DNA from 2 places in the Desulfobaculum bizertense DSM 18034 genome. Region 2 is predicted to be linked to the other one. Evidence: predicted binding sites of a transcription regulator. Region 2 holds the regulator's gene; the other holds the start of a gene.
What was found. Region 2 encodes sigma-54, which starts transcription at its own class of promoters, with help from an activator protein. Its sites were predicted from a motif close to CTGGCACGGNNNNTGCTT; they were not measured.

Region 1: B5D23_RS04830 (NifB/NifX family molybdenum-iron cluster-binding protein) is a predicted target of sigma-54. The motif match lies at 1,312-1,329, and genes of this name have one in related genera.

The regions. Positions count from the first base shown of each region.
Region 1 is NZ_FUYA01000002.1:471,628-474,971, reverse strand. Features, by position in the region: gene B5D23_RS04835 (sigma-54 interaction domain-containing protein) at 1-1,212, shown strand, start outside; gene B5D23_RS04830 (NifB/NifX family molybdenum-iron cluster-binding protein) at 1,392-1,862, shown strand; gene B5D23_RS04825 (NifB/NifX family molybdenum-iron cluster-binding protein) at 1,859-2,218, shown strand; gene B5D23_RS04820 (ATP-binding protein) at 2,228-3,124, shown strand; gene B5D23_RS04815 (ATP-binding protein) at 3,121-3,344, shown strand, end outside.
Region 2 is NZ_FUYA01000004.1:240,296-243,639, reverse strand. Features, by position in the region: gene lptB (LPS export ABC transporter ATP-binding protein) at 1-509, shown strand, start outside; gene rpoN (RNA polymerase factor sigma-54) at 721-2,175, shown strand; gene hpf (ribosome hibernation-promoting factor, HPF/YfiA family) at 2,265-2,804, shown strand; gene B5D23_RS07790 (PTS sugar transporter subunit IIA) at 2,804-3,250, shown strand; gene rapZ (RNase adapter RapZ) at 3,253-3,344, shown strand, end outside.

The sequences.
Region 1 (3,344 bases), on a different contig from region 2:
GAGGAAGCTCTTGGTCAAAAGTGTTGGGAGGTCTTTCACTCGACCCTTTGTGACGGCGACTGTGCGCTTCGGGCCTGTGTCGCCGATTCTGGGTCTATTTCTAACCGCTCAATTTTCATTGTTCGTCCGGATGGGGAAAAAATCCCCATTTCCATTTCTGCAGCACCACTTTATGACAACGAAAACAAGGTCATTGGTGGCGTTGAGACCTTCCGTGACCTCACGGACATTCATCTGCTGCGCAAGGAAATGCAAAGCTCCTACAGCTTTGAGGACATCGTAGGAAAATCCCGCGCACTTGGGCGTACCTTCCGCATCCTTCCCCAAATCGCCAAAAGTGAAGCCACAGTGCTCCTGCTTGGAGAATCCGGTACAGGCAAGGAACTCTTTGCCCGCGCCCTGCACACGCTCAGTTCCCGTGCCAACGGTCCTTTTGTCGCTGTCAACTGCGGCGCGCTCCCAGACACCCTGCTGGAGTCCGAACTCTTCGGCTACAAGGCTGGCGCATTCACCGACGCAAAGCGTGACCGCGCAGGACGATTTGAAACAGCTCGTGGGGGCACTATTTTCCTTGATGAAATTGGAGATATGCCTCAGCAGCTTCAGGTTAAGCTTTTGCGGGTCTTGCAGGACATGACCTATGAGCCTCTGGGTTCCGAGCGAAGTGTCAAAGCTGATGTTCGAGTCATTGCCGCCACCAACAAAGATCTTGAAATGCTGGTCCAGAATGGCACCTTCCGTCAGGACCTGTATTACCGTCTTAATGTTGCCCAGCTGAACTTGCCGCCACTGAGAGAACGCCGGGAAGACATTCCTCTGCTCATCAGCCACTTTGTCCGCAAGCTCAATGCCATGCAGGGCAAACATATTGAAGGCGTGTCCGAAGACGTGCTGTCTATTCTTATGCGCCATCCCTTCCCCGGAAATGTTCGCGAGCTGGAAAACATCCTTGAATTTTCCTTTATTCTTTGCCCCAGCGGCTTCATTCAGCTTGAGCACCTGCCAGAGCACATGCAGCCCGGCCCAGACAGCCAGCAAAGCGCAGGCTTTGACGAGGGGCCAATGACTCTCGAAGAAATCAAATGCCGTGCCGTGCACCGTGCTTTAGAAAGAAACGACGGGCGTCGTATGAAAACCTGCCGTGAACTTGGCATCTCCAAAGACACCCTTAGGCGCATGATTCGCCGATGCGAAGAAATGGGCGAAAAATAAGCCCTACCCCTGAAAGCTTCGGGCGCTTTTTTCGTCTTTTTTCTCTCCTTTTTTAAGTCTGCTTTACCTAAGCCTTCTATTTTTATATGCTTTTCTGAAATGGCATCATACATGCTCTCTGGAACAGTATGGGCATGACATATCGTCATGTTCAAACCTCTCGCTGTCCGAGGAACCGCATGAACCTCTGTCTGGCATGCTACGAAAACCGTCTGGCGTCACTGCTTGAAAACGCCACCTGCTTTCAGCTTTTCACCTATGATGAAAACGAGCTGAAACAGAGCGGCGGATTTGAGCTCGCCCAGCGCGACACGACCAACCTTGTCAGTGCGCTGGAATCCTGCGGCGTCGATGTCCTGATCTGTGGCGGAGTCACAGGCTGCACCCGTCGTCTTATTCAACAGGCAGGCATTGAACTGCATCCCTGGGTCCGAGGGACTCAGAACGAAGTTTTGCAGGCATTCCAGAGCAAAACGCTTGATGCGCTCGCCATGCCCGGATGCGGCGGTCACCGCTGCGGACGGGGGCGGATGTCGTCCGACATCATCGCGCCGGGCTGTGGACACCGGAATCAGGGTCGCTACTGCGGAAATGAATCGGGGCGGGGACTTCAGACTGGAAAAACTCCGAAAAAGGGAGGCTCTTCATGAAGATTGCCATTACAAGTCAGGGACAGACCCTCGACAGTGCCGTTGACCTTCGCTTTGGTCGTGCTGCTGGATTTGTTGTTGTGGATACGGAAACCCAGCAGACCAGCTTTTCTGATAACGCCCAGAACCTGACCCTTGCTCAGGGAGCAGGCATTCAGGCTGCCCAGAATGTTGCCCGCACCGGTGCAGAAGCCGTTATCACTGGTCACGTTGGCCCCAAGGCCTACGCCGCACTGCATAAGGGTGGCATCAAAATTTACCTCGGTGCCAACGGTACTGTGGACGAAGCCCTCAAGGCTTTTCAGGCTGGCACACTGGAGCCTGCTGATTCCGCCGACAAGGAAGGACACTGGTAGGCCGACGATATGAAAAACGGGATGTTTACTCTCGCCATTGCCAGCGGCAAGGGTGGAACAGGCAAAACGACTGTTTCCGCCAACCTTGCTGCCTGGCTCGCAGAACATGGTCACAAGGTTTCTGCCCTTGACTGCGACGTCGAAGAACCCAACCTGCACCTTTTCCTTCGCCCCGAATGGAAAAAGACTCAGGCCGAATCTGTTCCGGTTCCTGTTGTCGACGAAGACAAGTGCACGGGCGATGCCTGCCGCAAATGTACTGAGCTGTGCCGCTTTAAGGCCCTCATCATCATGGGCGGCTCAGTCATGGTCTTTCCTGAACTCTGCCACGGCTGCGGACTGTGCACCCTTGCGTGCCCAGAGCAGGCCATTAGCGAAGGAAAGCGTGAAATCGGCAAGGTTCACATTGGGACATCGACACTGCCCGCATCTGCCCCGCTTCCTATGGCTGGCGGAGAAATGCGCATCGGTGAAGCAATGGCTCCGCCGCTCATCAAGGCTGTTAAGCGTGATGGTCCACAGGCAGACATCAGAATCCTCGACTGCCCTCCCGGCACAAGCTGCCCGGTTATTGCTGGTCTTGGAAGCTCTGACCTCGCTGTGCTGGTCACAGAACCCACGCCTTTTGGCCTGCACGACCTGACCCTTGCGGTTGGCGTGTTGCGCAAAATGCAGATTCCCTTTGGCGTCGTCATCAATCGCGACGGCATGGGGGATGACCGAACCCGCGAGTACCTGACAAAGGAAGGGATTCCGCTTCTCGGCTCCCTGCCCCATTCCACAGAAGCCGCTCACTGCTATTCCCAGGGCAAGCTGCATATTGATGCCCTTCCGGACTTCCGGGACGCATACAAAACGCTTTGGGACAACATTACGGCGCTGGCAGAAAAGGCAGGTGTGGCATGAAGGAACTCGTTGTCATTAGTGGAAAAGGTGGCACCGGAAAAACAACGGTGACCGCAGGGCTTTCGAGCCTTGGCCCCAAAAAAGTGCTGGCAGACTGCGACGTTGATGCCGCTGACCTGCACCTTATTTTGAAGCCAACGGTTCGCGCCACACATGAATTTTTTAGCGGTGAGCTGGCAAGCATTGACTCCAGCCTGTGTGTCGAGTGTGGCCAGTGCAT
Region 2 (3,344 bases):
TGCATGAGCGCGCCCGCATGGGCATGAGCTATTTGCCGCAGGAAAGCTCTGTGTTTAAGAAATTGAGCGTGCGCCAGAATTTGGAAATCATTTTGGAGCAGAGCGGGCTTTCGCGCAGCGAACAGAAGAAGCGGGCAGATTCTTTGCTCGATGAACTCGGCATTACCCGTTTGAGTCCTCAGAAGGCAATGCACCTGTCTGGTGGCGAGCGCCGCAGACTTGAAATTGCCCGAGCCTTGATTCTGAACCCCAAGTTCATGCTGCTTGACGAACCTTTTGCAGGTATTGACCCCATTGCAGTCGATGATATTCAGGGAATTGTTCGTTCTCTGAAAGAACGAGGCATTGGTGTTCTGATCTCTGACCATAACGTTCGGGAAACCCTCAGAATATGCGACAGGGCTTATCTTGTCTATGAAGGTTCGATAATTTTAAGTGGTACTCCCGAAGAAATTTGTGCCAATCCCCGCGCCCGGCGGGTCTACCTTGGCGAAGGCTTTTCTCTTTAATGCCTTGCATACGTTGATTTTTACCTTCCATACAAAATCCTTGCCATCCTGAGTTGCAAGCTTGTTCTGGATGTGGCATGGTTTAGGTGCGGCTGGGGAATTCCCTTGCCGCACCAAGTTCTTGAGCTTTGTTCAATAACTTTTCTTTTCTTCAGGAGAAGGTTCCTGGAGGAAAGGTACCTGTCACCTCCTCAGCAAAGATGTAGTAGCGATGGCATTGGAACTCAGACAACAACTCAAGCTCTCCCAGCAGCTGGTGATGACACCTCAGCTTCAGCAGGCAATCAAACTGCTGCAGCTCTCTCGTTTTGAGCTTGTCGATATGGTTCAAAAAGAGCTTTTGGAAAATCCACTTCTTGATGAAGCTCAACCCGAACCCAGTCAGGAAAAAGCAGAGGAAGCTCAGGACGCAACAACGGCTGAGCATACCGAAAACAGTGAAGCAATGGCAGACTCGGTTACAGACCAGGCCGCCATGCAAAACGCCGACTGGGAAAATTACCTTGGTGAATTTTCCAGCACTGCCCGGCAGTCTGCTGGGCGGGATAGCGAAATCCCTGAAGAGGGGATGTCTTTTGAGAACAGACTGTCTGTTTCTCCCTCCCTCGCGAGCCACCTTGAGTGGCAGCTCCATCTCTCCAGCCTGAGCAAGGCAGAAATTCAGATTGGCGAAGCAATTATTGGGAATCTTGATTCTCAGGGCTATTTTAAGGCCGATCTGGAAGACGTTGCTCAGGAAGCAGACTGTGCGTTTGAGGACGTGGAACCCGTCCTCAAACTTATGCAGCAGTTTGACCCCGTTGGGGTTGCTGCGCGTGACCCGCGCGAGTGTCTGCTCGTCCAGCTGGAATTCTATGAGTATGATGACCCAATCTTATTGGGCATTGTTCAGGATCACCTCGAAGATATCGAGAAGCGCCGCTTTAAGCCGCTTGCCAGAAAGTTTCGGATTAGCCTTGAAGAACTCAAGGAATATTTGGACATTCTCAAGACTCTGGACCCTATGCCGGGTGCTGCCTACGGAAGTGGGGACACGCAGTATATTAGCCCTGATGTTTACGTCTATGAATATGAGGATGATTTTATTATTGTCCTGAATGAGGATGGATTGCCTCAGCTCACGGTAAATGAATTTTACCTTGATACAATTCATAGTGATCGCAATGCCTGCAACAAAGAATACGTTCAGGAGCGTTTCCGCTCTGCGCAGTGGCTGATGAAAAGCCTGTATCAGCGTCAGCGAACCTTGTATAAGGTTATGGAAAGTATTCTGCGTTTCCAGCATGAATTCTTTGAGAAGGGCGTGACGCATCTGAAGCCGCTTATTCTGAAAGATGTTGCTGATGACATTGGCATGCACGAATCGACGATTAGCCGCATTACGACCAGTAAATATGTTTCAACGCCGCATGGCCTGTTTGAGCTGAAGTTCTTCTTTAACAGTGCCCTGGGGCTTGATGATGGAAGTCAGGTTGGCTCTGAGAGTGTAAAAGCACAGATCAAGAGCCTCATTGGCGACGAAAATCCCAAGAAACCTCTGTCTGATGAAAAAATCGCAGAGATTCTTAAAGAGCGTCTGGAGATTAATATTGCCCGGAGAACTGTAGCAAAATACCGCAGCTCTCTTGGGATCGCCTCTTCTTCAAAACGGAAACAGATTTTCTAGGAGTTTGAGGCGAGGTCTTTCTTTTCTGTAGGAATATTCGTACACTGTTTTTAACGCTGTAATCTTCATAGCTCTTCAAGGAGTTTAGTATGAACATTAGCCTCACGTTTAAGAACTTCGAACCTTCCCCTCATCTGAGAAAGTATGCAAACAAGCGTTTTGGAAAGCTCTTGAAGTTTGACAAGACCGCTAACGCCGAACTGAACATAACTCTTGAAGTCGAAAAATTTCGCCATATCGTCGATGCAACGCTGACTGGCGACAACATGAATATCAGCGCCACGGAGAAGTCCGAGGACATGTATCAGAGCATTGATCTGGCCGTAGACAAGATGAACGCTCAGGTCCGGAAGCTGCGCGAAAAGAGCAAAGATCGCTACCGTCGAGGCGAAGGCCTCGTCCGTATGGATGTGGTGAGTTTTGCCGATGCGGCTCACAGCGAACCGCCAACTATTGTGGAAACGGACTCCTATCCTCCAAAGCCAATGGCTGTGGAGGAGGCTGCAATGCAGCTGGATTCCCTTCAGTTTGAATTTCTTGTCTTCCTGAATGCCGAGACCGAGCGCCCGAATGTGATTTATCGGCGCAAGGACGGCAATTACGGTTTGATTGATCCTGGGACGGACTAATGAAGCTTGGTGACTTTCTTTCGAAAGAACTGATTATACCTGAACTTTCGGCCAGAACCAAAAAGGCGGTTCTGGCCGAACTTGTGGCTGCGGTACATTCCGTACAGCCTGAACTTGATGAAACCCATGTGCTGGATGTGCTTCTCGAACGGGAAGCGCTGGGTACAACTGGTATTGGCGACGGTATCGCCATTCCGCATGGGAAAATTGCCGAGCTTGAAAGTGTTCTTGTTGTGGTCGGCCGCTCCGCAGAAGGAGTTGAGTTTGATGCGCTGGACTTTGAGCCGTGTAAAATTTTCTTCCTTGTATTGGCGCCAGAAAAAGTTGCAGGAGTTCATTTGCGAGTTCTTGCCCACATTTCCCGAATGCTTAAAGAAGAAGACTTTCGTCAGCAGTTCCTCAGTGCTTCTGAGGATGAGCTGAAAGCCTTGCTTTTCGAGGCGTAATTATGACGCAGGTTTTGGAAGACAACAGCTTTCCAGTGATTATCCTGACGGGGCTTTCTGGAGCAGGAAAATCAACAGCACTCAAGGTCTTTGA